4 regions of the Azonexus caeni genome follow, and region 3 is predicted to be linked to each of the others. Evidence: predicted binding sites of a transcription regulator. Region 3 holds the regulator's gene; each other region holds the start of a gene.
What was found. The regulator sigma-54, encoded in region 3, starts transcription at its own class of promoters, with help from an activator protein. The targets are predictions, from matches to a motif close to TGGCACGCTTNCTGCTNA.

Region 1: ACLIIZ_RS17260 (circularly permuted type 2 ATP-grasp protein) is a predicted target of sigma-54. The motif match lies at 1,556-1,573, and genes of this name have one in related genera.
Region 2: ACLIIZ_RS11375 (phenol hydroxylase subunit) is a predicted target of sigma-54. The motif match lies at 4,965-4,982, and genes of this name have one in related genera.
Region 4: rsxA (electron transport complex subunit RsxA) is a predicted target of sigma-54. The motif match lies at 5,235-5,252, and genes of this name have one in related genera.

The regions. Positions count from the first base shown of each region.
Region 1 is NZ_JBKJAD010000022.1:36,088-43,919, forward strand. Features, by position in the region: gene ACLIIZ_RS17250 (CobD/CbiB family protein) at 1-206, shown strand, start outside; gene ACLIIZ_RS17255 (acetyl-CoA C-acyltransferase family protein) at 232-1,413, shown strand; gene ACLIIZ_RS17260 (circularly permuted type 2 ATP-grasp protein) at 1,610-3,031, shown strand; gene ACLIIZ_RS17265 (alpha-E domain-containing protein) at 3,025-3,975, shown strand; gene ACLIIZ_RS17270 (Na/Pi cotransporter family protein) at 3,979-5,610, opposite strand; gene ACLIIZ_RS17275 (NAD(P)/FAD-dependent oxidoreductase) at 5,674-7,287, opposite strand; gene ACLIIZ_RS17280 (c-type cytochrome) at 7,292-7,744, opposite strand; gene ACLIIZ_RS17285 (hypothetical protein) at 7,807-7,832, opposite strand, start outside.
Region 2 is NZ_JBKJAD010000010.1:40,258-48,089, reverse strand. Features, by position in the region: gene ACLIIZ_RS11405 (2Fe-2S iron-sulfur cluster binding domain-containing protein) at 1-264, opposite strand, end outside; gene ACLIIZ_RS11400 (NADH:ubiquinone reductase (Na(+)-transporting) subunit F) at 279-1,340, opposite strand; gene ACLIIZ_RS11395 (phenol hydroxylase subunit P4) at 1,353-1,709, opposite strand; gene ACLIIZ_RS11390 (aromatic/alkene/methane monooxygenase hydroxylase/oxygenase subunit alpha) at 1,763-3,319, opposite strand; gene ACLIIZ_RS11385 (MmoB/DmpM family protein) at 3,335-3,604, opposite strand; gene ACLIIZ_RS11380 (aromatic/alkene monooxygenase hydroxylase subunit beta) at 3,613-4,602, opposite strand; gene ACLIIZ_RS11375 (phenol hydroxylase subunit) at 4,650-4,916, opposite strand; gene ACLIIZ_RS11370 (sigma 54-interacting transcriptional regulator) at 5,262-6,938, shown strand; gene ACLIIZ_RS11365 (LysR family transcriptional regulator) at 6,952-7,832, shown strand, end outside.
Region 3 is NZ_JBKJAD010000001.1:205,028-212,859, forward strand. Features, by position in the region: gene ACLIIZ_RS00890 (high affinity choline transporter 1) at 1-1,390, opposite strand, end outside; gene ACLIIZ_RS00895 (pseudouridine synthase) at 1,433-2,113, opposite strand; gene ACLIIZ_RS00900 (hypothetical protein) at 2,116-2,325, opposite strand; gene recA (recombinase RecA) at 2,529-3,557, shown strand; gene recX (recombination regulator RecX) at 3,550-3,984, shown strand; gene lptB (LPS export ABC transporter ATP-binding protein) at 3,981-4,715, shown strand; gene ACLIIZ_RS00920 (RNA polymerase factor sigma-54) at 4,743-6,200, shown strand; gene hpf (ribosome hibernation-promoting factor, HPF/YfiA family) at 6,215-6,541, shown strand; gene ptsN (PTS IIA-like nitrogen regulatory protein PtsN) at 6,598-7,047, shown strand; gene hprK (HPr(Ser) kinase/phosphatase) at 7,057-7,832, shown strand, end outside.
Region 4 is NZ_JBKJAD010000018.1:68,589-76,420, forward strand. Features, by position in the region: gene ACLIIZ_RS15690 (electron transport complex subunit E) at 1-47, opposite strand, end outside; gene rsxG (electron transport complex subunit RsxG) at 44-661, opposite strand; gene ACLIIZ_RS15700 (RnfABCDGE type electron transport complex subunit D) at 663-1,748, opposite strand; gene rsxC (electron transport complex subunit RsxC) at 2,524-4,059, opposite strand; gene ACLIIZ_RS15710 (RnfABCDGE type electron transport complex subunit B) at 4,080-4,607, opposite strand; gene rsxA (electron transport complex subunit RsxA) at 4,622-5,200, opposite strand; gene nifL (nitrogen fixation negative regulator NifL) at 5,474-7,006, shown strand; gene nifA (nif-specific transcriptional activator NifA) at 7,015-7,832, shown strand, end outside.

The DNA.
Region 1 (7,832 bases), on a different contig from region 3:
TGCTGGCGAGTGGGGCAGGAGCGCTCGGCGTTCAGTTGGGCGGTTCGGTGGTGGACGAAGGCGAGGTTTCCGATCGGGCCGAACTCGGCCTCGGCGAACCGGCCGACGTCGATTTCATGCAGAGCGCCGTCGGTCTGGTCTGGCGGGCGACGGTGCTGTGGGTGTTGTTGCTCTTTTTGTTGGGGCTGGCCAATCTGGCGGGCTGAAAATAATTTTTAAGAGGAGTTCTACATGAGCAGAGAAGTTGTTGTCCTGAGCGCGGTCCGTTCCCCGATTGGCGCCTTCGGCGGTTCCCTGGCCGATTTCGATACCAGCGAACTGGCCGGCATCGTGATGAAGGAAGCGATCGCCCGTTCCGGCGTCGATCCGCAGCAGATCAACTACGTCACCGTCGGCACGACGATGCCGACCGACTCCCGTTATGCCTACGCCTCGCGCGTCGCCTCGATCCAGGCCGGCCTGCCGATGGAATCGGTCGCCATGCAGGTTTCCCGCCTGTGCGCCTCCGGCCTGCAGGGCATCGTCACCACCGCCCAGAACATCATGCTGAACGATGCCGACTACGGTATCGGCGGTGGCGTCGAAGTCATGTCGAAGGCTGCTTACCTGCTGCCGGCGCTGCGTTCCGGCGCGCGCATGGGTGACACCAAGGCGGTCGATTCGATGGTCGCCGTCCTCACCGACCCGTTCGGCGTTGGCCACATGGGCATTACCGCCGAAAACCTGGCGGAAAAGCATGGCATCACCCGTGAAGCGCAGGATGCCTTCGCCGTCGAGTCGCAGCGTCGTGCCGCCGCCGCCATCGACGCCGGCTACTTCAAGTCGCAGATCGTTCCCATCGTCAAGCAGACGCGCAAGGGCGAAGTTGTCTTCGATACCGACGAGCATCCGAAGCGCGGCACGACGATGGAAAGCCTGGCCAAGATGAAGCCGGCGTTCAAGAAGGACGGTACGGTTACCGCCGGTAACGCTTCCGGCATCAATGACGGCGCCGCCTTCTTCGTGCTCGCCGCCGCCGACGTCGCCGCCAAGGCTGGCTACAAGGCGCGTGCCCGCATCGCCGGTTACGCCGTTGCCGGTGTGCCGAACGACGTGATGGGCGAAGGCCCGATCCCGGCGACCAAGCTGGCGCTGAAGAAGGCTGGCCTGACGCTCGACCAGATGGACGTCATCGAATCCAACGAAGCCTTTGCCGCGCAGGCCCTGTCGGTGTCCAAGGTGCTCGGCCTCGATCCGGTCAAGACCAACCCGAACGGCGGTGCCATCGCCCTCGGCCACCCGGTTGGTTGTTCCGGTGCCTTCATCGCTACCAAGGCGCTGTACGAACTGGAACGCATCGGCGGCAAGTACGCGCTGGTCACCATGTGTATCGGCGGCGGCCAGGGGATTGCGGTCATTCTCGAACGCGCCTGACGCAAATATGTTCCAGCCTTGAAAATCGCCGGCAGCCGCCGGCGATTTTTTTTGCACCAGCTTGAATTGGTGCAGCACCAGATTGGGGCGGTGGTTTGCGTAGGGTTTTGCCAACTCACTGATTCGATGCCATTTTGGGGCGTGGCATGGATTCTGCTGAAAGATCTTCGAGAGCATCCTCAGTGACGAGTCCAACATGAACTTCTATAACGAGATGTATGACGCCAACGGCGGCGTCCGGGAGCACTACAAGGGATACGAAAACTGGCTGCGCGAGACGCCGCCGGAGCGCATCGAGCGCAAGCGGGCCGAAGCCGACCTGGCCTTTCACCGCGTCGGCATCACCTTCGCCGTCTATGGCGAGGAAGCCGGCAAGGAACGTCTGATTCCCTTCGACATCATTCCGCGCATCATCCCCGCTCAGGAATGGAAGGCGCTGGAACGTGGGATGCGCCAGCGGGTGCGGGCGCTCAACATGTTCCTGTGGGATATCTACCACGACCAGGAGATCCTCAAGGCGGGCAAGATTCCGGCTGAGCAGGTGCTGAACAACGCGCAGTACCGCGCCGTGATGCAGGGCGTCGATGTGCCTGCCGGCATCTACGCGCACATCGCCGGCGTCGACGTGGTGCGCGCCGGGGCTGGCGAGTTCTACGTGCTCGAAGACAATCTGCGGGTTCCTTCCGGCGTCTCCTACATGCTCGAGGACCGCAAGATGATGATGCGGCTCTTCCCCGAACTCTTCGCCCGGCACAAGGTGGCGCCGGTCCAGCATTACCCGGACATGCTGCTGGAAAAACTGCGCGCCGTCGCGCCGCAGGGCATCGCCGACCCGACGGTGGTGGTGCTGACGCCGGGCGCCTACAACAGCGCCTATTTCGAACACAGCTTCCTGGCCCAGCAGATGGGCGTCGAGCTGGTCGAGGGGCGCGACCTCTTCGTCAAGAACGACACGGTGTACATGCGCACGACGCAGGGGCCGCAGCGCGTCGATGTGATCTACCGGCGAATCGACGACGACTTCATGGACCCGCTCGCCTTCCGTGCCGATTCGGCGCTCGGTGTGCCCGGCATCCTGAAGGCCTACCAGGCCGGCAACGTCACCCTGTCGAACGCGATCGGCACCGGCGTCGCCGACGACAAGTCGATCTACCCCTACGTGCCGGAGATGATCCGCTTCTACCTCGGCGAGGAGCCGAGGTTGAACAACGTGCCGACCTACATGTGCCGCAAGAAGGACGATCTCGCCTACGTGCTCGACCACCTGGCCGAACTGGTGGTCAAGGAAGTGCATGGCGCCGGCGGCTACGGCATGCTGGTCGGCCCGGCCTCGACCAAGGAGCAGATCGAGAAGTTCCGCCAGCTACTGCTGGCCAAGCCGGACGGCTACATCGCCCAGCCGACGCTGGCGCTGTCCAACTGCCCGACCTTCGTCGAGGAAGGCATCGCGCCGCGCCACCTCGATTTGCGGCCCTTCGTGCTGTCCTCGGGCAAGTGCGTGAACATGGTGCCCGGCGGCCTGACCCGGGTCGCGCTGACCAAGGGCTCGCTCGTCGTCAATTCGTCGCAAGGCGGCGGCACCAAGGATACCTGGGTTCTGGAGGATGAATCATGCTGAGCCGCACTGCCGATCACCTGTTCTGGATGTCGCGCTACATCGAGCGCGCCGAGAATCTCGCCCGCCTGCTCGACGTCACCTGGCAGATGTCGCTGGTGCCGCAATCCGAAGAGGCGGCCAACCAGAGCTGGGCCGGGATCATTGCCCTGAACAGCCTGGAAGAAACCTATGCCGCCAAGTATTCGACGGTCAATGGCGAAAACGTGCTGCGCTTCATGGTCAGCGATCCCGACAATTTCTCGTCGATCCATAGCTGCCTGCGCCTGGCACGCGAGAACGCCCACGCCGTACGCGGCACGCTGACCACCGAGATGTGGGAAACGATGAACTCGACCTGGCTGGAAGCCCGCGAAAAGAGCTTCGAGCAGATCGTCAATGCCGGCATCGGCGACTACTGCGAGTGGGTCAAGATGCGTTCCTCGCTGTCGCGCGGGACGACGCTGGGCACCTTGTTGCAGGACGAGGCTTTCCACTTCATCCGTCTCGGCACCTTGCTCGAGCGCGCCGACAACACGGCGCGCATCCTCGACGTCAAATACCACGTGCTGCGCCCGCACGGCGAGGAAGAGGAAGCGACCGACTTCTACCAGTGGGGCGCCTTGCTCCGCTCGGTGTCCGGCTTCGAGGTCTACCGCAAGGTTTACCGCGACGTCATCACGCCGGAACGGGTTGCCGAACTGCTCATCCTCAACAGCGACATGCCGCGCTCCTTGCGCTTTTGCCTGAGCGGCGTGGTCAAGAACCTGGAACTGGTCGCCAACAGCCATTCCGGGGAGACGACGCGGCAGGCCGGGCAGCTCTACTCGCAACTGCGCTACGGCCGCATCGACGATCTGCTGGAAGGCGGCCTGCACGAGTGGCTGACCGACTTCATGGACCGCATCTACCTGATCGGCGACGGCATCAGCAAGGACTTCCTGGTGCCGATGGCCGAGGCCGCCTGAGTCTCAGCTAGCGTCCGCTGCCGCCTCGGCGGGCAGCGGGGTGAAGCCGGCGAGGGTGCTCGCCGCCTTGTGCGCCTGCTCGACCAGGCGGCGCAGCGCGCTGAAACCGCCAAGCAGTTGTTCCATGGCGTCGATCGACAGGCGGCCGCCAGCGCCGGCTTCGAGCAGCCTGGCCTTGAGGGCGTGGTAAGCCAGTTCGAAATCGGCCAGGGCGTTTTCGCCGAGTTGCGGTTTGCCAGACGGCTGCGGATCGAGCTGCACCAGCAGGTGCAGTGCTTGCGCGCTGAGCGCGCGCATTTCCTCGACCAAGGCGGCGTCGATTTGCGGCGGCAGGGCATGGATGTCGGCGAGTTCCGCGCACAGTTCATGGCAGGTGTCGTAATAGCGATGCACGCGCAGCAGCGCCGCCAGGTTGCGCGCCGTATCGGCCGGCATCGGGTGGCGATTGACCTCGGTGACGAAATCGACGATGGCGCGTGCCAGCGCCGGGAAGGGGTCGAGCGCCGGCCAGTCCGGGGCATCGCCGCTGGCTAGCGGCGTGCTGCGCTGGCGGGCCAGTTCGAGGACGATGTTGCCCAGGCGCGAGACTTCGCGATGCAGCGCATCGACTGCCAGCGCCGGCACCGCGCCGACGTTGCGGTCGATGTAGCGGGGGCGGCCGATCTCTTCCTCGCGCGTCCGGAAGCGGGTTTCCAGGAAACGGCTGAGGCGGGCGGTGAGCGGCCACATCAGGACGACGCCGAGCAGGTTGAAGACGCTGTGGAAGAGCGCCAGCGTGACGGCCGGCTGGGTTCCCAGTTCGAGCAGTTCGCGCAGGCGGGCGATCAGCGACAGCAAGAGCGGCAGAGCAAGCAGCGCGACGAGACCGGTCAGCAGGTTGAACAGCACATGCGCCAGCGCCGCCCGGCGGGCGTTCGGGGTGGCGCCGATGGAGGCCAGCAGGGCGGTTGCAGTGGTGCCGATGTTGGCACCGATGACCGCGCCGGCAGCTTCGCTCAGTGGCAGGACGCCGGCTTCGGCTAAAGTCAGGACGATGGCCAGGGTGGCGGCCGAGGCCTGCATCATCGCCGTCAGCACGGCACCGGCGAGGACGAAGGCGAGGATCGACCAGAGACCGTGACCGGACAACTGGCTGAGATCGATGGCGTTGCCGCCGCTAGCGAAAGCCTGTTGCAGGAAGCCGATGCCAAGGAAGAGGACGCCGAAGCCGGCCAGTGCATTGCCAATCGCGCCGCGCCGCGTTTCCTGGCCGGACAGGCGGAGCAGGACGCCGATGCCGATCAGCGGCAGCGCCGCCGCTTCCAGCTTGAGCTTGAAGCCGATCACGGCGACCAGCCAACCGGTGAAGGTGGTGCCGACGTTGGCGCCGAAGAAGACCCACAGCGACTGGCCGAGCGGCAACAGGCCGGCATTGACGAAGCCGATCGCCGCCACCGTGATGGCGCTCGACGACTGCACCAGCGCCGTCGCCACGATGCCGAACAGCAGGCCGCGCAGGCGGGTCGCCGTCCACCGGTGGAGCAGGCCGGAGAGCGAGGGGCCGACCGCCAGCTTGAGGCCGTCGGTCATCATCGTCATGCCGAGCAGGAAAAGGCCGACGCCACCGAGCATCGCCGCCAGATTGATTCCTTCCATAACTGCCCCTACGGTTTTCTGGTGGCCAGATTGCGGTGTCCGGCCGCCGCCGTCAAGCGCCGGTCAGCGCTTGAGCATGGCCAGCGCTAGGGCTTCCGCCACCTTGATCCCGTCCACCCCCGCCGACAGGATGCCGCCGGCGTAGCCGGCGCCTTCGCCGGCCGGGTAGAGGCCGCGCGTGTTGATGCTCTGGTAGTCGTCGCCGCGCTTGATGCGGATCGGCGACGAGGTGCGTGTCTCGACCCCGGTGAGCAGCGCATCGGCCATCGCGAAGCCCTTGATCTGCCGGTCGAAGGCGGGAATCGCCTCGCGCAGCGCGTCGATCACGAAAGCCGGCGCGCATTGCGCGAGGTCGGTCAGGTGCACGCCCGGCTGGTACGACGGTTCGACGCTGCCCAGTGCGGTCGACGGGCGGCCGGCGAGGAAATCGCCGACCCGCTGCGCCGGCGCGTCGTAGCTGCTGCCGCCGGCGATGAAGGCCTGGCTTTCCCAGTGGCGCTGGAAATCGATGCCGGCCAGCGGGTTCTGCCGGTAATCGCCGGGGAAATCCTCGGGTTCGACATTGACCACCAGCGCCGAGTTGGCGTTGCGTTCGGCGCGCGAATACTGGCTCATGCCGTTGGTGACGACGTGCCCCGGTTCCGATGTCGCGGCGACCACCTGGCCGCCCGGGCACATGCAGAAGCTGTAGGCGGCGCGGCCGTTGGCGCAGTGATGCACCAGCTTGTAGTCGGCGGCGCCGAGCAGTTCGTTGCCGGCGTTGGGGCCGAAACGGGCATGGTCGATCAAGGTCTGCGGATGCTCGATGCGGAAACCGATGGCGAAGGGCTTGGCTTCGACATAGACGCCCTCGGCGTGCAGCATCTCGAAGGTGTCGCGGGCGCTGTGGCCGATCGCCAGCACGACGTGGCGGCTGGCGATGCGTTCGCCGCCGGCCAGTTCGACGCCGGTGACCTGGCGGTTCTCGGTCAGCAGGCGCTCGACGCGGGCGCCGAAGCGGATCTCGCCGCCCAGCTCGCGGATCGTCGCGCGCATGTTCTCGACCATCTTGACCAGGCGGAAGGTGCCGATGTGCGGCTTGCTCAGGTAGAGGATTTCCTCCGGCGCGCCGGCCTTGACGAATTCGGTCATCACCTTGCGGCCAAGGAAGCGCGGGTCCTTGATCTGGCTGTACAGCTTGCCGTCGGAGAAAGTACCGGCGCCGCCCTCGCCGAACTGGACGTTGGATTCCGGGTCGAGCTGGTGCTTGCGCCACAGCCCCCAGGTGTCCTTGGTGCGCTCGCGCACCGCCTTGCCGCGTTCGAGGATGATCGGCCGGAAGCCCATCTGCGCCAGTACCAGCCCGGCCATCAGGCCGCAGGGGCCCATGCCGATGATCACCGGGCGCTCGCTCAGTCCCTCCGGGGCGTGGGCGACGAAGTGGTAATCCATGTCCGGCGCCGGCACGACGTGGCGGTCATCAGCCAGACGGGCGGCGACGGCGGCCTCGTCGCGCAGTTCGACATCGATCTGGTAGATGAGGACGATCGCCGACTTCTTGCGTGCGTCGTGGCTGCGCTTGACGATGCGGAAATCGACCAGCTCGTCGTCGCTGATCCCCAGGCGGGCGCACAGCGCCGGGCGCAGCGCTGCCGGCGGATGGTCGAGCGGCAGCTTGAGTTCGGTCAGGCGCAGCATGGTGTCAGCGCGTCTTGAACGGCTTGTGGCAATCCTGGCAACTGGCGTGCACCGCGTCGTAGGCGGCCTGGATGCGCGCCTGATCCTTGCTTCGCGCGGCAGCCAGCAGTTCGTCGGTGGCCTTCAGGAAGCTGTCGCGCTCGCGTGCGAAGCGCTCCGGCTCCTGCCAGACCAGCGGCGTCGCCTTGGTCGGCGGGTAATTGGTGTCGGGGCCGAAATGCGCCCAGGGGCCGTCGCGCTTCTCGTGCAGCGCGCTCGCCAGGCGCAGGAACTTCTCTTCCTCGTAGCGCTTTTCCCGCAGCATCACGCCCATCGGCTCGAAGACCTTGATGATCTCCTTGAACGCGGTCTGCCGGGTCTTGACCGGCTGGCCGGGGCGGGTGTCCTCGGCTTCGCCGCAGGCGGCGAGGAGAAGGGCGGAAAGCAGGGCGACGGTAAGGGGCCGGGAAAGACGCATGGCGGTACGGGGATGGCTTTGACGAAGGCCGGATTATACCCGCCGCCGGGCGTGCCGCCGGCCTACCAGGCGCGGGCGCCCTGCAGGT
Region 2 (7,832 bases), on a different contig from region 3:
CGTGATGTCGCTGGTCGGCCGCACCCGGCAGGCCAGCACGCGATCCGCCGCCTCGTCCTCGACGCTGACGTAATCGCGGCTCATCACCCGCTTCAGATAGCTGCCCGAAACGATTTCCACCTTGCACACGCCGCAGCCGCCGCCCCGGCAGCCGACCGGAATGCCCTTCTTGCCCAGGCGTTCCATGCCGGCCAGCAGCGACTCCTGCGGCGAGCAGCGGTAGCTCTCGCCGGTTTCCTCGATCAGCACGTTGAAATAGATCATCGCCGCGCTCCCGCTCAGATGTTCTTGAACAGCGGACTCTTCAACTGCTGCGAGGCATCGGCCGCGGAGAAGAACTTCTCCATGTAGATGTCGCGCTCGAACAACCGGCCTTGCATCAGCGTCGTGACACAGGCTTCGATCATCGCCGGTGGCCCGCACAGGTAGGCCTTGTGGCCGCGGAAGTCGTTGGCGAAATGGGCCTTGGCCGCCTCGTGCACGAAGCCACGCGCCCCGTCCCAGTCCGAACCGGCCGGCTCGTCGGAGAGCGCCGGCACATAGCTGAAATTCGGGTACTGCTCGGCGAGGGCCCGGAACTCGGCGTCGTAGTAAAGCTCGCCCCGGTTGCGCTGGCCATAGACGAGGGTCATCGGCAGCGTGCAGCCTTCAGCGAGCAGTTCCTCGATCATCGATTTCGGGCTGGACAGCCCGGAACCGCCGGCCATGAAGATGAGCGGCAGATTGGCCGACTTCTTGACGAAGAAGCGCCCGTAAGGACCGCTCAGCTTGAGCCGGTCGCCGACCTGCAACTGCTGGTGCAGCCAGGCGGTGACCTGGCCGCCCGGCACGATGCGCACGTTGAGTTCGACGACATCGCCGCCGTCCGGCGCGTTGGCCAGCGAGAAGGCGCGCGACTGGCCGGGGAAGGCCTCGACTTCCAGATTGATGTACTGGCCGGCCTGGAATTGCAGCGGCCGGTCCAGCTTGATCCAGATGCCGCGGATGGTCGGCGTCAGCGCTTCGATCCTGACCACCTCGCCCGCGTAGTCCTCGACCGGCAGGTTCTGCGAATCGGGATCGTCCTCGATCTCGGCTTCGATCACCACATCGGATTCGAGCCGGGCGCAGCAGGCCAGGCACTTGCCCTCCTCGCGCTCGAAGTCCATCAGCGCGAAGGTCGAGGCCTCGCCGTGATCGACTTCACCGTCCGTCACCTGCACCTTGCAGGTCGCGCACAGGCCGTGGCAGCAGGCGTGCGGCAGGTAGATGCCGGCGCGCAGGGCGGCATCGAGGATGGTCTGGCCATCCTCGACTTCGATCGTCTGGCCAAGGGGTTCGATGGTCAGTTCGTAGCTCATGCCGCCCCCGGATCAGAAGTAGGTGCCGTTGCCGTTCAGACCCGGCGTCTGCAGACGCAGCGCATCCTTGTGCTTGAGCCCCTGTTCGGCCAGCGTCTTGTTCATGTCCGGCACGAAGGGCTGGCCCGACTTGAGCCAGACCGCCTTGCTGAAATCGATCTGCGCCCAGTCCGGGTGACGGCTGTAGGAATGCGGCAGGTGTTTTTCGACCAGTTCGGAAAACTTGGTGTCCGGCGGCAGGCAGTAGGCGAACGGCGCGCAGAACATCAGGTGGTCGTCCCAACCGACGTAGAGCAGTTGGTTGCCGTGGAACTTGTCCTGCGTGTCGGCGGCCGGGAAGTTGTAGTCGTAGAGGGCTTTGACAGCCATGTTTGTCTCCTTTTGTTGTAAGCGGGGGCACACTGGCCCCCGTTTCTGATCGATCAGGTGTTCTGCGTTGCCATGCCGCGCCAGGCGGCGAAGTTGGCCTGGTCACCGGAACCTTCGTAGTCCATGTTGTCCTTGCCGTTCTCGATGTGGTACCACTCCAGCACCTTGAGCATCGGGTCGAAACCTTCGACGGTCGGGTCGGTGCCTTCCGGGAAGCAGTTGCCCTGGTAGATCTGGTGCACCGGCAGCCAGGCCTGGATGTACTTCTCCGGTTCGTCGTCGAAGATGTGCTTACAGCCGTCCGAACAGGTGTGGTACTTCTCGCCCTGGTACTCGGATTCGCGGTAGCAGATCTTGGTCGGGTCGTCCGGCTCGGTGAACACCATCGGAATCTGGCAGACCTGGCACAGCATCGGCAGCGTGTTGTTGTAGAAACGCTCGCCCTTGTCGGCCATTTCGCGCCACTGGGTGAAGCGCGGCCGGTAGTACTTGTCGAAGGTGTTCGGGTACTTGGCCGACAGCCAGTCCATTTCCTCGTCGTTCGGCAGCCAGGTATGGAAATCCGAGGCGTGGGCGTACTGGTAGAAGGTGGCCCAGGCCTGATGCGAGATGTGTTCCTTGTCGACCGTGCATTGGGTGATGCACTCCGGCACCTTGATGCCGTACTTGGCCAGGTCGTTGAACAGCGCGCCGCCGTTCTGCTCGAAATAGATTTCCCAGGCTTCCTTCCAGCTCATCACGCGCTTGGGCAGCATGTAGTCCATCATCATGCCGACCAGGGTGAGCACGCGGATGCCGCGCCAGGCCCACTTGTCGATCCACTTCTGGACGATGGGCAGGTTGTCCGGGTCCTGCTCCAGCATGAACTTGATGCATTCGAGGCCGAGCGTCATGTGCCGGGCTTCGTCGGACTGGGCCGAGAAGCCGAAGGTGACGGTGGCCATGTCGCCGTTGTAGGCGGCGCCCGACATGAAGGGCACGAACAGCAGGTTGGTCAGCACGTATTCGAAGGAGAAGCCGATGGCGATCATCCATTCGAAGGGACCGGCACTGAAGGCATCGTCGAAGAAGGACTTGGGCACCGACAGGTACCAGACGCGTTCGATCTGGTGCGTGGCGCCGGCATGGAAACCTTCGTAGAACTTGTTGTAGTTGGACAGTGCGTGAATCTGCGTCTGGGCGTGGCGGACTTCGTCGATCGACTGCATCAGGCAGGCGACGCGCGGACCGACGCCGGGGAAGTTGCGGCCGGCGGCGGCAAAGCCGCGGTGGGCGACATACTCCAACGGCGAAATCCCGGTCAGGAACAGCTTGACCGCGTTCAGGTAGCGGGCGTCGGTGATGCCGAGGTGGCCGTTGTTCTGGGCAAAGGCGTCGAGCACCGCGTAGAGCTTGCGTTCCTTCTCGGCCTGGTACTTCCAGTAGGCGTCCATAGTCAGGCGGAAGGGGTCTTCCCACTTGTCCCAGTCGTGAATCTTGATGCCTTCGAAGGCAGCCTGCGGGAAGACCTTGTCCATCGGCTGGTAGGTGGTGTCCCAGCCCAGGCCGCGCGTCATGTGGGCGTACTTTTCCTTGAGGCCCAGCTTTTTCTTGGTGGCTTTCATGTCCATCAGAGTTCTCCTTGCTCAGTTTTTCCAGGCCAGCGTCAACTGGTCGTCGTCCTCATCCATGTTTCCGGAGAGCGTGATCAGGTTGACCTGTAACTCCTGCAGGTCGAAATCGCGACCGATGCGCTCTTCGATCGATTCGCGCTTGATCACCAGGCTGCCCTCGGCGTTGATCTTGACCATGGCCGGCTGCTCGTCGAGCACGGCATGCGGGTTGTCGGCGAGGATCGACTCGATGATCGGCCGGGTGTCCTCGTTGGTTTGAAAGGCGATGAATACGGTAGACATGAAAACTCCTAGACGGCCAGGCCAAGCTTGGCGCAGCGGGCATTGAATTCGGCGGCGACGTCGGCCAGCACATCGGCCGACGGTTCGCCAAAGGCGCGGGCGGCAATCGGTGCCAGCGCGGCGAGCGTTTCGGCGCGGTAGTGCGTCACCCAGGCGCTCAGCTGGGCCTTGTTCTCCGGCGACTCGGCGGCCGCCACCTTGATCTGGGCATCGACCCACTTGGCGGTCTCGGTCGACCATTCGGCCATGAAGCGGGTCATCATCGAGATCGCGGTGCCGCCCTTGGCCGAGAAGTCGGCGTCGAGGTGGTCGTAGAGCAGCGGATTGAGCAGGCCTTCGAGGACCAGGTTCTGGGCGACGAAGATTTCGAACCAGTCCTGCAGCACCAGCAGGTTCTCGACGTGCTCGCGCAGCGGCTGCCAGTTCGGGCAGGACATCCAGGCGGACTTGGCGGTTTCCAGCGCGTCCGGGCCGTCGAGGACGAGACCGATGCGGGTCAGGTACTGGGCGACGCCCAGGTGATCCATCGCGTGGTAGAGACAGGGCTGGGTGATGACCGTGCCGTAGCCGTAGGCGGCGATGTAGGAGTTGCCCATGTTGCCACCCCACTCGACGTGGCGCATCGGCACCAGGACGTCGAGCGCGGTCTGCCGCAGTTCGGCCGGGATCAGTTCGGCCAGGCCGCGATCCTCGATCATCTCGAAGCTCGACTCGGCGGCTTCCTGCTGCCGGGCGCGGGCGATGGTGTAGGAGCCGTAGTAGTACTGGCGCGGGTCCTTCAGCGCGTACCAGTCCTTCATCCGGATCTTGGTGCGCTTCTTGTCGAACAGCACGTTGTCGGCGTCCCAGCTCGGCCGGTAGTGGAAGATGTGTTCCTGCTGGATGTTGTAGCTGCCTTCCTGGTAGCGGCTGGCCGGCTTGTCGCCGAAGCGTTCGACCAGGTGGTCGAAGGTGTGGCGCAAGGGTTTGATCGCCACGGTGCGCAGATCAATCTGCATGTTTGTCTCCTGTCGTTATTCCCGCGAACGGGGGTGTTGAAACTTCGTCAAACTGCGTCTTCAAAGCCCTGGCGCGAGGCATCGTTCAACCGGGAAACCCAGTCGCCTTCCGACGTTGCCGGATCGAGCACGATCACCTCGTTGGCCAGGCAGAACTCGTGAAATGCCGATTCCGGCAACATCAGCTCGACAGCCAGTTCCGGATCGCCGATCGCGAACTCGAATTCGATGAATCCATCCGGACGACGCTTGCAGATACGGACGTAGCGACGCCCGGCGTCGAACGTGCTGCTCTGCCTCTCCTGCTGTCCCATCTTCTGTCTCCTGAAATCCGCACAGCGCACATCGCTGCCGCGTCTTCTTTATCAAGGAGCGTGCCAGACAACCAAGTCTTTGTTTTTATGGAAATCAGCAAAACAAGCCCAGTGCAATGCTGCGGTGCATCGTTACGATCCAATGAACTGATTTCCCGATGATTAACTAAATGATCAACAGCACAGCTCTCACGGCGAGTCTGGAATTACGTATTGCGATATGCCCCACGAAAAGGGAAACCGTGAAATAATCTCGAGAAAATTACGGCGCCCTGCCGGCGCCAGCACCCCAATAAAAAGAGGCCCCCATCCACCCGGGCAAGCCCGCCAGGACAGAGAGACAAGATGACCATCATCCGTTACCCGGAATCGAACGACCTGCGCAACCTCGTCAAGTTCTGCGAGAAGGACGGCACGATCTGGCTGGCCGAAAACCGCATGGTGCTGATGCACACCACGGCGCTCGGCGCCCTGCGCCGCGAGCTGGTCGGCTCGGTCGGCAAGGAACACGCCCGTCGCCTGCTGACCCGCATGGGCTACGCCGCCGGCGTCAGCGACGCCGAACTGGCCAAGCGCATCCGCGGCAACCAGTCGCTGCAGGATGCCTTCTTCACCGGCCCGCAACTGCACATGCTGGAAGGCGTCGTGCGCGTGACGCCGGTCGAGATGGCGATCGATTTCGAAAAAGGCAGCTTCTACGGCGAATTCCTGTGGGAGAACTCCTGGGAACAGGACATCCACCTGCGCGAACTGGGGCGTTCGGAAGACCCTGTCTGCTGGTCGCAGATCGGCTATGCCTCGGGCTACACCTCGGCCTTCATGGGCCGCTTCATCCTGTTCAAGGAAGTCGAGTGCGTCGCCTGCGGCCACAACAACTGCCGCATCGTCGGCAAGCCGCTGGAGGAGTGGGAAGACGCCGAGGAGCACGCCAGCTATTTCGAATCCGACTCGATGCTCAACCGCCTGCTCGAACTGCGCCACCAGGTCGACTACCTGCGCACGACCATCACGCAACAGGTGCAGACCCAGCAACTGGTCGGCAACTCGGTCGGCTTCAAGCACGCCTACGACCTCGTTACGCGCGCCTCCGGCACCCAGGTCACCGTCCTCCTGCTCGGCGAAACCGGCGTCGGCAAGGAGCGCTTCGCGCGCACCCTGCACCAGATGAGCCAGCGCAAGCAGGGACCGTTCGTCGCCGTCAATTGCGCGGCGATGCCCAACGACCTGATCGAGTCCGAACTGTTCGGCGTCGAGAAAGGCGCCTTCACCGGCGCGCATACCTCGCGCATGGGCAAGTTCGAGCGCGCCGACGGCGGCACCCTGTTCCTCGACGAAATCGGCGAGTTGCCGCTCGCCGCCCAGGCCAAGCTGCTGCGCGTGCTGCAGGAAGGCGAGATCGAGCGCCTGGGCGACGACCGCGTGCGCAAGCTGAACATTCGCCTGGTCGCCGCCACCAACGTCGACCTGCAGACGGCGGTCAAGGAAGGCCGCTTCCGCTCCGACCTCTACTACCGCCTGAGCGTGTACCCGATCCAGATTCCGCCGTTGCGCGAACGCCTGGCCGACATCCCGCCACTGGTCGACGCCATGCTCGAACGTTTCTGCACGCTCTACGAGAAGAAACTGCTCGGCGTCAGCGACAAGGCGATGCAGGCGATCAAGAGCTACCGCTGGCCAGGCAATGTGCGCGAACTGGAAAACATGATCGAACGCGGCATCATCCTCGCCCCCAACGGCGGCTGGATCGAGATCGAGCACCTGTTCGCCAACGTCGCCGTCAGCGACTTCCACGAAACGCAGATCAGCCAGGCGGGCAGCCTGGAAGCGCAACCGGAACCCGGCGCCAAGTCCGACCTGATCAGCGCCATCCTCGACAGCGGCATCGCCTTCGACGACCTGGAAACCCGCCTCATCGACGAAGCCGTCAAGCGTGCCGACGGCAACCTGGCCGGCGCCGCGCGCACGCTCGGCATCACCCGGCCGCAACTGCAATACCGCCTGAAGAAGAAGGACGGCGTCTGACGGAGAACGCGGCATGGAATTCCGCCAACTCAAATACTTCATCGCCGTCGCCGAAGAACTCAACATCGGCCGCGCCGCCAACCGCCTGCACATCTCGCAGCCGCCGCTGACGCGGCAGATCCAGCAACTGGAAGAGGAATTCGGCACCCAACTCTTCCTGCGCACGGCGCGCGGCGTCGAACTCACCGAAGCCGGCGAGATGTTCCTGCGCGACGCCCGCAACATCCGCGACCTGATGACCCAGGCCGTCGAGCGCGTGCGCGAGGCCGGTCAGGGCAAGCGTGGCAAGATGGACATCGGCATCTTCGGCTCCGGCATCCTCGACGTCATTCCCAAGGTGCTGCACGCCTTCCGCGCCCGCCACCCCGACGTGCAGATCGCCCTGCACCAGATGAGCAAGAAGGAACAGATCGAAGCCCTGCGCCAGCACCGCATCATCGCCGGTTTCAACCGCATGCTGGCGCCGCTGCCCGACATCGCCAGCGAACCGGTGATGATCGAAAGCATCATGGTCGCCCTCAACGAAAAACACCCGCTCGCCGCCAAGCCGGCGATCCTGCTCAAGGAACTGGCCGGCCAGCCGCTCATCCTGTTTCCGAGCGGCGCCCGCCCCAGCTTCATCGACAAGGTCTGGGCCCTGTGCGCCGACGAAGGTTTCGAGCCGCAGGTCGCCCAGGAAGTCGGCGACGCGCCGACCAGCGTCGCCCTGGTCGCCGCCGGTTTCGGCCTCAGCCTGGTCCCGGAAGCGGCCAGCAGCCTGAGCGTGCCGGGCGTCGTCTACCGCCGCCTGGCCAACGCCCCCGACGCGGTCGTCGATCTCAGCTGCATCTACCGCAGCGACGAAAGCTCGCCGCTACTGCACGCCTTCCTGCAGACGATCCGCGAATTCAGGGA
Region 3 (7,832 bases):
AACCGAGCCAGGCGCCGAGCAACATGCCGATGGTACTGGCGATCAGTCCGTACAGTTGCGGCTCGATGTCGCCTTCCGGAACGAAGATTTCCAGGAACAGCCAGGTACCGATGCCGAGAACGATCGCCAGGCCGGCGCCGAGGTTGTTGGCCCGCTTCCAGAAGAGGCCGGCGAACAGCGGGACGAAGGCGCCGGACAGGGTGATCCGGTAAGCGCTTTCGACCATGTGGTGGATGGTGGCGTTGGACGAAATGGCGTAGGTGGCGACCATGCCGGTGAACACGATGACGGCGGCACGCGTGGCGAGCAGCAGTTGGCGGTCGGTCATCTGCGGGTAGTGGCCGCGCAGGATGTTTTCGGAGAAGGTGACGGCCGGTGCCAGCAGCGTGCCGGAAGCAGTACTCATGATCACCGAGAGCAAGGCGCCGAAGAAGATGATCTGGGCGCCGATCGGCATGTACTGGATGATCAGTTGCGGCAGAATCAGTTGCGAATCCTCGGCCATCAGCCGCGTCACCAGTGCCGGATCGATCAGCGTCGCCGAATAGGCAAGGAAGAGCGGGACAGCGGCGAACAGGAAATAGGACGCACCGCCCAGCGTGGTGCCCCAGACCGCGACCCATTCGTTCTTCGACGCGTTGACCCGCTGGAAGACGTCCTGCTGCGGGATCGAGCCGAGCGCCATGGTGAGCAGCGCGGCGATCCAGGAGACGATGTCGAGCAGGTCGGCGCTGGGCAGGAAATTCAACTTGCCGTCGGCCGCCGCCTTGCCGACGACGGCCGAAAAACCGCCGGCCATGTCGCCGGCCAGCCAGGTGACGTAAAGCAGGCCGAGGACGATGACGATCATCTGCACGAAGGTGGTCATCGCCACCGACCACATGCCGCCGAACAGCGTGTACAGCAGGACGACGCCGGCGCCGATCAGGGTGCCCTGGGTGAGCGAGATGCCACCGTCGCTGAGGACGTTGAAGACCAGGCCGAGGGCAGCCATCTGGGCGCCAACCCAGCCGAGGTAGGAAATGATGATGGCCGTCGATAGCGCGACTTCGACCTTGCGGTTGAAGCGGACCCGGAAGAAGTCGCCGAGGGTCAGCAGGTTCAGGCGGTAAAGCCGTTTGGCGAAGATCAGGCCGAACAGCATCAGGCAGATCGAGGCGCCGAGCGGGTCGGAAATCAGGCCGCGGAATCCTTCGTCGATGAAGGTCGCGGAAATGCCGAGTACGGTTTCGGCACCAAACCAGGTGGCGAAGACCATCGCCAGCACGATGGGAAACGGCAGGTTGCGGCCGGCGACGATGTAGTCGCGGGCATTGTGTACCCGGGTTGCGGCGTAGAGGCCGATGCCGATGGAAACGGCGAGATAGATGACGACGAACCAGATCAGCATGATGGCGGGTCGACTACGGCAAGGGGTTGAAAATGCGCGGAATTATAAGGTTATTGCGGCTTTTTCCAGCGCGATAAATGGCGCCGGGCAGCGAAAATTTGCCGGTCGCCCATCCGCCGGGTGCGGGAAGGCAATTTCTGCCGCGTGCAGCAGCAGTCGTGCCGCCCGGTTGGCGGCTGCGCCGGCGTACAGATCGTCGCCGAGGATGGGGTGGCCGAGCGCCGCCAGATGGACGCGCAACTGGTGCGAGCGGCCGGTCACCGGCTCCAGTTCGACGACCGTTGCGTCCAGCGCCGGGTTGCGGGCAATGACCCGGAAACGCGTCAGCGACGGCTTGCCCATTTCGTGGCTGACCATTTGCCGGGGTCGGTTCGGCCAGTCGCAGATCAGCGGCAGGTCGATTTCGCCCGCATCGTCGGCGATCAGGCCGGCGACGGCGGCGACGTAGCGCTTGTCCACCGCCCGCTCGCGGAACAGGCGGTACATCTCGCGCTGCACCGCTTCACCGCGGGCGACGACGAGGAGGCCGGAAGTGGACATGTCGAGGCGGTGGGCGATCATCGCCTCAGGCCAGTTGCGTTGCAGGCGGCTGATCACGCAGTCCTGCTTGTCGGCGCCGCGACCGGGCACGGAAAGCAGTCCGCTCGGCTTGTCGACGACCAGCAACTGGTCGTCGACATGGAGGACGACGGGATCTTCGGTGGGTGGGCAGTAAGCCTGCATGTTCAGGAACGGCGGTCCGGGATGCTGCAGCGGGCGTCGCGGAACGGCCCACCGCCATAAGTCCAGCCGCTACCAGGCGAGGTCTGCAGGCAGACTGTCGTCCCGTCGATCTTGCTGAACCAGCGGTGCCAGCTTGCCGGACGAGCCTGGGCGGCGAGAATGGAAAGACCGAGCAAGGTCGGGATCAGGTAGCGGAGAAGACGATATTTCATGATCGATATACTGTATAGTTGTACAGTAAATACTGTCCGTCAGGCAGGGGCGCAAAGCATACACCCCTGAGTGTGGCATTCGGCAGCGAATCGATTTGCCATTGGCATGTTCGCTGCCGATGGCGCATCATGATGCAGCCAGCAATTTTTGTTCCATCCCTGGCCCCTGTGCCATAATCCGCTCAACGTTTCGAGGTAAGAACATGGACGACAACAAGGCAAAGGCGCTCGCCGCAGCGCTGCAACAAATCGAAAAGCAGTTCGGCAAGGGCTCCATCATGAAGATGGGCGATGCCGAGATCGACGAAGGCATTCAGGTCGTGTCGACCGGCTCGCTCGGGCTCGATCTGGCGCTCGGCGTCGGTGGTCTGCCGCGCGGTCGTGTCGTCGAGATCTACGGTCCGGAGTCGTCGGGCAAAACCACGCTCTGTCTGCAGGTCGTCGCCGAGATGCAGAAGCTGGGCGGCGTTGCTGCCTTCATCGATGCCGAACATGCCCTCGATCCGCAATACGCGCAGAAGCTCGGCGTCAATGTCGGCGACCTGTTGATTTCGCAGCCGGACACCGGTGAGCAGGCGCTGGAGATCGCCGACATGCTGGTACGCTCCGGTTCGGTTGACATCATCGTCATCGACTCGGTCGCCGCCCTCACCCCGCGCGCCGAAATCGAAGGCGAGATGGGCGACCAGATGGTCGGCCTGCATGCCCGACTGATGTCGCAGGCGCTGCGCAAGCTGACCGCCAACATCAAGAAAACCAATACCCTGGTCATCTTCATCAACCAGATCCGGATGAAGATCGGCGTCATGTTCGGCTCGCCGGAAACCACCACCGGCGGCAACGCGCTCAAGTTCTACGCCTCGGTGCGCATGGACATCCGTCGCATCGGCGGGATCAAGAAGGGCGACGAGGTGATCGGCAACGAGACCAAGGTCAAGGTGGTCAAGAACAAGGTGTCGCCCCCGTTCCGCGAAGCCATCTTCGACATCCTCTACGGCGAGGGCATTTCCCGCGAGGGCGAGATCGTCGAGATGGGCGTCGCCCACAAGCTGATCGACAAGTCCGGCGCCTGGTATGCCTATCAGGGCGAGAAGATCGGTCAGGGCAAGGACAATGCGCGCGAGTTCCTGCGCAGCCATCCGGAAACCGCCCGCGAAATCGAGGCCAAGATCCGCGAGGCCGCCGCCGCCAAGGTGCTCAAGCCGACCCGTTCCGCCGCTGGAGATGACTGAACTGCGCAATCGCGCCCTGCAACTTCTGGCCCGGCGGGAGCACAGCCGGGCCGAACTGCATGCCCGACTGGCCACCCAGGCCGAGTCCGGCGAGGCGCTGCTGGCGGTGCTCGATGCCCTGGAGCAGCAGGGGCTGCTGTCCGACGATCGCTATGCCAGGCAACGCGTGGTCGCCCATGCCGGGCGCTACGGCAATGCCCGTCTGCGGCAGGAACTGAAGCAGCGCGGTATCGGCGAGAGCGAGATCGAAGCGGCGCTGCCGGAAGCGGGCGATGAAGTAGAGCGCTGCCGGGCAATCTGGGCCAGGAAGTTCGGTCAGCCGCCGGAAACACCGGAAGCGCGTGCAAAACAGACGCGTTTCCTGCAGTATCGCGGCTTTTCCCATGAAGCGATCCGCCATGTCCTGCGTGGAGTCGAAGACGAATGAGCCTGCCGTCAGCCACCCTGTCCGCCCATAACCTCAAGAAGCGCTACAAGGCGCGGACCGTCGTCGAGGATGTTTCCTTCGAAGTCAGGTCAGGTGAGGTGGTCGGTCTGCTTGGCCCGAACGGCGCCGGCAAGACTACCTGCTTCTACATGGTCGTCGGGCTGGTGGTCGCCGACGGCGGCGAGGTCTATATCGACGAGGAGCGCCTGACGCATCAGGCGATGCATGCCCGCGCTAGGCTCGGGCTCTCCTATCTGCCACAGGAAGCGTCGGTGTTCCGCAAGTTGAACGTCGAGGAAAACATCCAGGCGGTGCTCGAACTGCAGAAGCTGTCGCCCACCGAGATCGCTGCCCGTCTTGAGGAGTTGTTGAGCGAACTGCACATCGGCCATGTCCGCCACGTCAATGCGGCGGCGCTTTCCGGCGGCGAGCGGCGGCGCGTCGAGATTGCCCGGGCGCTGGCGACCAACCCGCGCTTCATTCTGCTCGACGAACCCTTTGCCGGTGTCGACCCGATCGCCGTGCTGGAAATCCAGAAAATCATCCGTTTCCTCAAGGAACGCGGCATCGGCGTCCTGATTACCGACCATAATGTTCGCGAGACCCTCGGCATCTGCGATCACGCGGTGATCATCAATGCCGGCCATGTCCTGGCTTCTGGACGGCCGGAAGAAATTGTCGACAACGAAAGCGTGCGCAAGGTATATCTGGGTGAACATTTCCGGCTTTGACCTCTTCGTGACCAGACCATTTCCGCAATGAAACCGGCTCTCCAGCTCAAACTCTCGCAACATCTCGCCCTGACGCCGCAACTGCAGCAGTCGATCAAGCTGCTGCAACTGTCGACGGTCGAGATGCAGCAGGAGATCGAACGCTACCTGCTGGAAAATCCGATGCTGGAGCGTGACGACGACGGCCCGACGGAATCGTACGCGGCCGCCCAGCAATTCGATTCACCGGACAAGACGAGCCAGACGGATAACACTGCTGCGCCGGAAAGCCGCGAGGACGTCCAGGGCGAGCCGCCGATGACGCCTGACGACGTCGACGACGACCGCTGGTCGAGCGATGCCGGCACCTTTACCGGCGCCGGGCGCGACGAGGACGACGATACCGACCCGCAGGACAGTCACGCGGCCAATGTCAGCTTGCGCGAGCATCTCGGCTGGCAACTGGGGATGACCCAGATGTCGGAACGCGATCGCAGTCTGGTCCGTTTCCTGATTGAGGCGCTCGACGACGACGGTTACCTGGCGACGCCGCTCGAGGAACTCTGGGAAACGCTGCCCGCCGAGTACGAAGTCGAACTCGAAGAACTCGACATCGCCCTGCGCCACATCCAGAACTTCGATCCGACCGGTGTTGGCGCCCGCGATCTGCGCGAGTGTCTGCTGCTGCAGCTCAAGGTCGAGGAAGATTGCGCCGAGCGGACGCTGGCCATGGCCATCGCCGACAAGCACCTGGAACTCCTGGCTGCCCGTGACTTTGCGCGGATCCGCCGGCTCACCGGTTGCGACGACGAAATCCTCAAGGGCGCCCACGAGCTGATCACCAGCCTCAATCCGCGGCCGGCTGCCGGCTATTCGCAGATTGAAGCCCGTTACATCACGCCCGATGTCATCGTCAAGAAACTCAAGGGCAAGTGGACGGCCTACATCAACCCCGATGCCTACCCTCGCCTGCGTATCAACCGTTTGTACGCGGAAATCCTCGCCAAGCAGCGGCGCGGCAACGGCAACCTGAGCGGCCAGCTGCAGGAAGCGCGCTGGCTGATCAAGAACGTCCAGCAGCGTTTCGAGACCATCCACCGCGTCACCCAGGCCATCGTCGACCGCCAGCGCCAGTTCTTCGAGCACGGCGAAGTCGCGATGCGGCCGCTGGTCCTGCGCGAGATCGCCGACCTGCTCGGTCTCCACGAATCGACCATTTCACGCGTCACGAGCCAGAAGTACATGGCGACGCCGCGGGGAATTTTCGAGCTCAAATACTTCTTTGGCAGCCACGTATCCACCGATACTGGCGGTGCCTGTTCTGCCACCGCCATCCGTGCCCTGATCAAGCAATTGATTTCGGCCGAGGATGGCAAGAAGCCCTTGTCGGATAGTCAATTATCCGAAATACTAGGCCAGCAGGGAATCGTCGTTGCCCGACGCACGGTCGCCAAATACCGCGAATCGTTGAACATCCCGCCGGTCAATTTACGAAAGACCCTGTAGAGAGAGGAGAAAAAATGAATCTGCAAATCAGCGGTCATCACATTGAAGTCACCCCGGCGCTGCGCGAATACGTCGAGAACAAGCTGGAACCCGTCCTGCGTCACTTCGACAAGGTTACCGGCGTCAGCGTCGTGCTCTCGGTTGAAAAGCTCAAGCAGCAGGCGGAAGTCACCCTGCACGTGCCGGGCAAGGATATCCATGTCGAGGAAGCCGGCGACGATCTCTACGCGGCGATCGATGCGATGTTCGACAAGCTCGACCGTCAGGTCCAGAAATACAAGCAGAAGGTGCAGGATCACCACCGTGGTGAAAAGCCGTCGCAGCACCTAGAAGGCGAATAAGCCGGCCCTGACCGCAGTCGTTTCCGGCTGCGGTCTCTTTGCTTCAACACTCTCCCATGAACCCCTTAGACAACATTCTGACTGCCGACCAGGTCCTGCTTGATTTGGATGCGAGCAGCAAGAAACGTGTTTTCGAACAGGCCGGGATGCTTTTCGAAAGTCGTCTCGGCATGGCCCGTACGCAGATTTTCGACAGCCTGTTTGCCCGTGAGAAGCTGGGCTCCACCGGCCTCGGCCAGGGTATCGCGATCCCGCACGGCCGCATCAAGGGCCTGAAACAGGCGGCTGGTGCGCTGATCCGGCTGGCCACGCCGATTCCCTTCGACTCGCCGGACGGCCGACCGGTAACCCTGCTTTTCGTCCTGCTGGTACCGGAACAGGCGACCGAGGAACATCTGCAGATCCTGTCCGAGCTGGCGCAACGCTTCTCCGATCGCGCTTTCCGCGAAGCCCTGCTGGCAGCTCCCGACGTAGCGACCGTTCTCTCCCTGTTCAAGAAATCCTGATTCCGCGCCGTGCGCCACATCAGCCTTGAGCAGCTATATCAGGACAACCGCGAGCAGTTGCTGTTCAACTGGGTGGTCGGTCAGCGCGCCGACCGCCGGGTCGAACTGAAGGCGGCCAGCAATTACGGCGCCGACGTCGTCGGGCACATCAACATCATCCACCCGGAACGCCTGCAGGTCATGGGGCAGGCCGAGTACGACTGGGCGATGCGCATCGGCGAACGCCGTTTCGGCCAGTTGTTCAGTGACCTGCTGTCGGCCAGGACGCCGGCGATGATCGTCGCCGACGGACTCAAGCCGCCTGATTTCGTGCTCGAAGCCTGTCGCCTGGCCGATGTGCCGTTGATCCTCTCGCCCAAGCACTGTTCGGCTGTCATCGATCACCTGCGCATCTATCTTTCCGCCCGCCTCGCCGACACGGTCAGCCTGCACGGTGTGTTCATGGACGTGCTCGGCATGGGCGTGCTGATCACCGGCGATTCCGGGGTCGGCAAGTCGGAACTGGCGCTCGAACTGATTTCCCGCGGCCATGGCCTGGTGGCCGACGATGTCGTGGAAATGGCGCGCATTGCACCGACCACGATCGAGGGCCGCTGCCCGGGCATGTTGCGCGATTTTCTCGAGGTACGTGGGCTTGGGCTGCTCAACATCCGGACCATCTTCGGTGAAACGGCGTCGCGCCGGAAAATGAAGCTGAAGCTGATCGTCCATCTGCAGCGGACGATCGCTGCCGAAGATGCGCCACGCTTGCCGCTCGATGCCCAGACTCAGGAAGTGCTGGGCGT
Region 4 (7,832 bases), on a different contig from region 3:
TCCCAGAGGCCGTCCTTGACGATGGTTCCGTAGTTGTTGTCGCTCATGATCCGCTCCCGGCCGTGATGTCCTGCTTGCGGGCGGCGTAGAACTCGAGCCCGCCCTTGACCGCCTTGACCACCGCGCGCGGCGTGATGGTAGCGCCGGCAAACTGGTCGAAGACCCCGTTATCCTTCTTGACGCCCCACTTCTCCGGCGCCGGATCGCCCAGCGACTTGCCGTTGAAGTCGAGCACCCAGTCGTCCTTCTTCACCTCGATCTTGTCGCCCAGGCCGGGCGTCTCGCTGTGCTTGAGGATGCGCACGCCGAGCATGCGACCGTCGGCGTCGACCGCCATCAGGATCTGGATCTCGCCGCCGTAGCCGCGTTCCGCCACCTTGAACAGCGCCGCCTTCAGCTCGCTGCCATGGCGGGCGCGATAGACGGTGACGGTCTTGCCGTCCCGCTCGAGTTCGACCGTGTCCTTGAGGAAGTCGTTGTCGGCCAGCCCGGCCGGCAGCACTTCCGACAGCGAATCGCGCAGATCCTTCGCTTCGGCGGCGGCAATCGCTGGTCCGGTCTGGCCGGAGACCGCTGCCAGGGAGGCGCTGGCGAGCAGCGCGATGGTGCCGAGCAGGATCGGCTGATAAGCCAGTTTGTCGCGCAGGGTATCGAAATTCATGTCAGGCGTTCTCCGGAATGTCGAGCGGCCGGCCCTTGCGGTCGCGACCGAGGACGCGCGGCTTGACGAAGCGGTCGATGACCGGCGTCAGCGCGTTCATCAGCAGCACGGCGAAGGCCATCCCCTCCGGGTAACCGCCAAAGCTGCGGATCACCCAGGTCAGGAAGCCGACGCCGAGGCCGAAGATCAATTGCCCCGTCGCCGTGTTCGGCGACGTGACGTAATCGGTGGCGATGAAGAAGGCGCCGAGCACCAGCGCCCCGGACAGCAGATGCGCCTCGGGCGCCAGAAAACGCGCCGGATCGACGCCGTGTGCCAGCGCCGCCGGCAACGCGACGCCGAGGAAGACGCCGAGCGGCGCATGCCAGGTGATGACGCGGGTGACCAGCAGGTAGAGGCCGCCAGCCAGCAGCAGGAGCGCCGCCGACTCGCCGAAACTGCCGGCGCGCAAGCCGACCCAGGACATCGCCGGGGCGTTGCCCAGCGCGTGCAGCAGATCGCTGCCGCGCGCCAGCTCAGTCTTGGTATGACCGAGCAAGGTGGCGCTGGTCATCGCGTCGGGCACCGGCAGACTGGTCAGGAAGATGCGCAGCCCGGCGATGAAATCCGGCGGCACCGTCGTCGCCATCGCTTCCGGCAACACCCACTGCGTCAGCGGCAACGGGAAGGAGACGAGCAGCGCGACGCGGGCGACCATCGCCGGGTTGAAGACATTCTGGCCGACCCCGCCGAACACCTGCTTGCCGATGACGATGGCGATGAACCCGCCGACCACCGCCACCCACCACGGCGCCCAGGGCGGCAGCGTCATCGCCAGCAGCCAGCCGGTGAGCACCGCCGAACCGTCGAACAGCGTGCGCCGGATACGTACATTGCCGGCCAGCTTGAGCGACAGCGCCTCGAAACCGACGCAGGAGAGGATGGTCAGCAACCACAGGAAGAACGACGGCCAGCCGTAGAGCCAGAAACCGTACAAGGTTGCCGGCACCAGCGCGAACTGGACGCGCAACATCGTCCGGCCGACCGAATTGCCGCCGTGAGCATGAGGCGAAGCCACGGGCTGGGTGGTGATGGAGAGGGGAGTCATGAGGGGGTTCCTCGTTGGGGTGCTTGGTATTCGGGAGTTGCTTGCGAATCTGCTTGCTGAACCGCTGTTTTCCGCGCCGGACGGGCGGGCATCTTGGGTTGATTGACCGCTGGGTTGCGCGCCTGACGCGCGGGCGTGTTTGGTTGATTAACCGCTGGGTTCCGCCGTTGACCGGCGGGCGTACTTTCTTCTTGCTTCGCCAAGAAGAAAGTAGCCAAAGAAGAAGGCGACCCTAGGTCGGCGCCCGCTGCGCGGGTGCCCTGCGCTACTCGCCGTTGGCGGGGGCTGCGCAACTCGGGGCTTTGCCCCTCAGACAGTGCTCGCCCTTTTCCCGCCAACGCCTGCGTTGCTCGGCGCCTCCCAAGGGGCCCGGCAAACCGAGCGCTGCTGAGAGAGTCATGTTTTAAACCTTGGCCATTCAGCAGAGACGCCTTTTGGGGCCCCCATGTGGAGCGCCGAGCAACGGAGAAGGGCCGGGGGAAGTCGGCGAGCACTGTCTGAGGCCCGCAGGGCCGAGTTGCGCAGCCGCCCGGCCCTTCGAGTAGCGCAGGGGAGTCGACGCAGCCGACCGCGTAACCTGGGGTGGCTTTTTCTTTGGCTACTTTCTTTTTTCCACAAAAAAGAAAGTACGCCCGCCGGTCAGCGGCGGAACCCAGCGGTTCAACAACCAAGCACGCCCGCGCGTCAGGCGCGGAAACAGGCGCCTCCGAAACCAAAGCCGCCCACCGCTCAGCAGCGGAATCCGCCAACTCAAGCCAGGCGCAAGCCCCCAATCTCATACCACCCCCTGCCCCTCGGCTGCCGAAGCCGACGCCGCCTTGGTCGCGGCTTCGGCCGCTGCCTTGGCCGCCGCCGCGGCTTCCCGTTCGGCCTTGCGCTTGGCCGCGGCTTCCGCCCGTTCGCGGGCTTCGCGCTCGAGGCGTTCCTGGCGTTGCAGGGCGAGTTTCTTGGTCGCGTCGTTGCGTAGCTTGCTGCGATCCTGGGCGGCGAGTTCGCCCTTGGCATGGACGAAGTACTGGACCAGCGGGATCTGCGACGGGCAGACGTAGGCGCAGCAGCCGCAGGCGATGCAGTCCTTGAGACCGTAGGCGACCGCTTCGTCGTAGGCTTCGCTGCGGATGCGGGCGCTCATTTCGAGCGGCAGCAGCCCCATCGGGCAGGCCTTGACGCAGGAGCCGCAGCGGATGCACGGGTTCGGGTCGCGGGCCACGACCTCGTCGGCGTCGAGCGCCAGGATGCCGCTGCTGCCCTTGACCACCGGCACCCGCCAGTGCGGAATCTGCATGCCCATCATCGGCCCGCCGAGCACCCGGCGGGCGAGGCCGAGGCCGTCGCCCTTCAAGCCGCCGGCGAAGGCCAGCACTTCCTCGGCCAGGGTGCCGATGCGCACCTCGATGTTGCCCGGTTCGCTGGCGCAGTTGCCGTTGACCGTCAGCAGGCGCGAGATCAGCGGCTTGCCTTCGCGGATCGCGGCGCGCACGGCGAGCGCGGTGCCGACGTTATGGACGATGACGCCGATGTCGAAGGTGCGGCCGTCGGCCGGCACTTCCTTGCCGGTCAGCACCTGCACCAGCTGTTTTTCCGAGCCCATCGGGTAGCGCGCCGGCACCGGCCGGATTTCGACCTTGTCGACACCGGCGGCGGCGGCCCGCATGGCGGCGATGGCTTCCGGCTTGTTGTCCTCGATGCCGACCAGGGCGACAGCGGCGCCGGTGGCGTGGAGCATGATGCGGATACCGTCGACGATGGCCGCCGCATGGTCGCGCATCTGGCGGTCGTCGCAGGACAGGTAGGGTTCGCACTCGCCGCCGTTCATGATCAGCGTCGTCACCTTGGAACGCGAGGCGCCGTTGAGCTTGACCGCTGACGGGAAGGCGGCACCGCCCAGGCCGACGACGCCGGCGGCGGCGACCCGCTTGCCGATTTCCGCCGGGTCCAGCGCGAAGGGATCGGCGCAGCCGTGCAGCTCGCCCCATTCGTCAAGGCCGTCGGCTTCGAGAATGATCGCCTGCAGGCTCAGACCGGAGGGGTGCGGCGCGGTGATTTCGGTGACGGCGGCGATGCTGCCCGAGGTCGGCGCGTGCAGCGGCGCCGAGATCATGCCCTGCGCCTCGGCGATCAGCTCGCCCTTCTTCACTTTCTGGCCGACCAGCACGACCGGCCGCGCTGGCGCCCCGAGATGCTGCTGCAGCGGCAGGAAGAGCCTGGCCGGCACCGGCATCGTGCGCACCGGGCGATCGGCCGCCGGCCGCTTGTGATCTTCCGGATGGACGCCCCAGTCGTCGCCGAGGACATGCTTGAACAGATTCATGAAGCCCATGGTTTTCGCTCTCACGCAGTCAGCGGCTTGGGCATCACCCAATGCTGCAGGGTGACCGGGACCGGCTTCATGAGCAGCGCCTCGGTCGGACATTTCTCGACGCAGGCCGAGCAACCGGTGCAGGCCTCGCGGAAGACGTTATGTACCTGCTTGGCGGCGCCGATGATGGCGTCGGTCGGGCACACCTTGGAGCAGCGGCAACAGCCGATACAGAGTTCTTCTGCGACGACGGCGATCTTCGGACCGTCGTCGCCGAGCGCCGAAAGATCGACGGTGATGCCGAGCTTGGCGGCAATCGCCGAAGCCAACGCCTTGCCGCCGGGCGGGCAGCAGGTCGGCGGCGCCGTGCCGGCGACGATCGCCTCGGCCGCCCCGGGGCAACCCGGGAAGCCGCACTGGCCGCAGTTCGAGCCGGGCATCATGGCGATCAGTTCTTCGACGACGGGATTGCCCTCGACCTTGAGGACGCGGTTGGCAAGGCCGAGCACGACACCGAGCGCGGCGCCGAGCAGGGTCAGGCTGAGGATGGCGGCGATCATCGGATTCCTCCTTTTCAGACGTTGAGGCCGGAAAAGCCCATGAAGGCCAGGGCCAGCAGGCTGATCGTGACGAAGGCGACCGGCGCCCCGGCGAAGGCGGCGGGTACCCGGGCCAGCGCGACGCGTTCGCGCAGGCCGGCGAAGATGAGCAGCACCAGCGTGAAGCCGAGCGCCGAACCGAAGCCGTAGAGCAGGCTCTTGAACAGGCTGAACTGCTGCTGCACGTTGAGCAGCGCAACGCCAAGGACGGCGCAGTTGGTGGTGATCAGCGGCAGGTAGATGCCGAGCGACTGGTAGAGGCCAGGACTCGACTTCTTGATGAACATCTCGGTGAATTGCACGACCGAGGCGATCACCAGGATGAAGCAAAGGATGCGCAGGTAGCCGAGGCCAAGCGGCTGCAGCAACCAGTTGTCGAGCATCCACGAAGCGGCGCTGGCGAGCACCAGGACGAAGGTCGTCGCCAGGCCCATGCCGAAGGCGCTGTCCACGCTCTTCGAGACGCCCATCACCGGGCAGAGGCCGAGGAACTTGATCAGCACCACGTTATTGACCAGCGCGGTGGAGAGCAGCAATAAGAGGATTTCGCTCATGGACGGAAGTCTCGAAAGGAAGATCACCGCCAGTACTGCATAAGCCGTGCCATCCATCGCCAAGGCCCTGGGCGGGCCATTCCGTGCCCATTTTCCAGAGCGCACACCAAAGTGGTGCGTTTTCTCCGCAACACTTTGTCGCAAAGCCCACAGGAAAATTGTCGAATTCCCGCCCAAGCCCCGCCAAACCGTGCATTTCAGAAAATCCGCAGGGTGCGGCACGAAACCTGCTTTAAACACCGCATCGTTTTTGACGCCCCTGCGGAGTACCCCATGCCGGCCCAGACTCAACCCGAGACGCCCAGCCTTCAGGACCTGAAGGATCTCCTGCCGCCCGACGTCTATCGCCAGGCGGTCAGCCAGGCCGATCTGGCGATCTCGATCACCGACCCGAAGGCACGCATCCTTTACGCCAACGACAGCTTCAGCCGGATCACCGGCTACAGCGCCGAGGAAATCGTCGGCCTCAACGAATCGGTGCTTTCCAACCACACCACGCCGCGCGAGCTCTACCAGGAAATGTGGACCGCGCTGCAGGCGCACCAGCCGTGGTCGGGCAAGCTGCTCAACAAGCGCAAGTGCGGCGGCACCTACCTTGCTGAAGTGTCGATCACGCCGGTGCACAACGCCGCTGGCGAAATCACCCACTTCCTCGGCATGCACCGCGACGTCACCGAACTACACCGGCTTGAGCGTTCGCTACGCAACCACAAGCACCTGATCGAATCGGTGGTCGATGCGGCACCGGTCGCCTTCGCGCTGCTCGACCCGGCCGGCCGCGTCGTCCTCGACAACCAGGAATACAAGAAGCTGGTCACCGACATGCGCGCCAAGGAACCGGCGCACCGCCTGCTCGATGCGCTGGCGCCGGAATGGTACGAGGCGCTGGCCGGCGACATCCGGCGCTGCGAATTCACCAACCGCGAGATGCGCCTCGACAGCCCGGTCGGCCGCGCCCGCTGGCTGTCGGTCAGCGCCTCGGCGATCGAGATGCACAACGACTGCGCCGACAGCTATTTCTGCGCCGCCGGCCAGCCCGGCCTGCTGCTGGTGATTTCCGACATCACCAACCTGCGCGAGGAACAGGAGCGCGCCAAGGGCGCCGCTTTGAAGGCCTCGCTGGCCGACGAGGAACGCACGGCGGCGATCCGCGAGGGCCTGTCGGCCGCCGTCTTCCGCCTCGAGGAACCGCTCAACGTGATGGCGTCGGCGATCGCCGTGCTGCAGCGGCGCGACCCGGGCAGCGCCGAGATGCTGCGCCATGTGCTGGAAACCAGCCGCGAACACGTCGAGTCGCTGCGCCAGGTGATTCCGCAGAGCCCGCAGGAAATGGTGGTGCGGGTCAATCTCAACGAAATCCTGCGCGACGTTCTCGAAGTGTGTACGGCGCGCCTGCTCAAGGCCGGCATCACCGTCGACTGGCAGCCGTCGGCAGTGCTGCCGCCGCTGCCCGGGCGACCGCTGCAACTGCGCATGCTGTTCAAGGCGCTGGTCGAGAACGCGATCGAAGCGATGAACGTCAAGGGCTGGCCGCGCCGCGAGTTGCAGATCAAGAGCGAGGTGATCGACGACTGCATCCGCGTCTCGGTCCTCGACAGCGGCCCCGGCATCCCGATGGAGTGGCGGCACAAGGCTTTCGAACCCTTCTTCACGGCCAAGAACGGCAGCGGCAAGCACATCGGCACCGGCCTGTCGCGCGCCCAGCAGGTGGTCGCCGACCACGGCGGCATCATCGATCTCGACGAGAGCCCGAGCGGCGGCTGCGCCGCCATCGTCGAATTCCGCGTCGACGGCGACCCGATCTGATCAGGACCATGAGCATGCAGGAACACCACACCATCCACAACGCCGACGACTGCCCCCCGGAAGGCGGCTTCTGCCGCACGCACGAACTCAACATCCTGCTCCTTTCCGCGCTCTATGCGGTGAGCCGGGAACTGAGCCGGTCGCTCAACTTCCGCGAATCGCTGCGCGAAGTGCTGCGCGTGCTGCACGAGGAAGCCGGGCTGACGCGCGGCCTGATCGGCGTCGTCGATGCCGAAAGCGGCAAGCTCGCCGTCCATACCATCTACAACCCGGACGGCCCGGACGCCGACACCGCCCAGTACGGACCGGGCGAAGGCATCATCGGCCTGATCCTGGAGCGGCCGCGCAGCATCAAGCTGATGCGCGTCGCCGACGAGCCGCGCTTCCTCAACCGGATGCGCATCTACGAGCCGGAACTGCCCTTCATCGCCGTGCCGATCAAGGTCGGCGGCAACCTGCAGGGCGTTCTCGCGGTCCAGCCGGAAGCGCCGGAAGACGGGCTGCTCGAGGAACGCGCCCAGTTCGTCGAAATGGTCGCCAACCTGATCGGCCAGAACCTGCGCCTGGCGATGGACGTCGCCCAGGAAAAGTCCTCGCTGCTCGAGGAACGCGACCTGCTGCGGCGCACCGTCCGCCACCAGCACGGCTTCGACAGCATGGTCGGCCATTCGGCGGTGATGCGCCGGGTCTTCGACCAGGCCCGGATGGTCGCCAAGTGGAACACCACCGTGCTGATCCGCGGCGAAACCGGCACCGGCAAGGAACTGATCGCCAACGCCATCCACTACAACTCGCCGCGCGCCCGCAACATGCTGGTCAAGCTCAA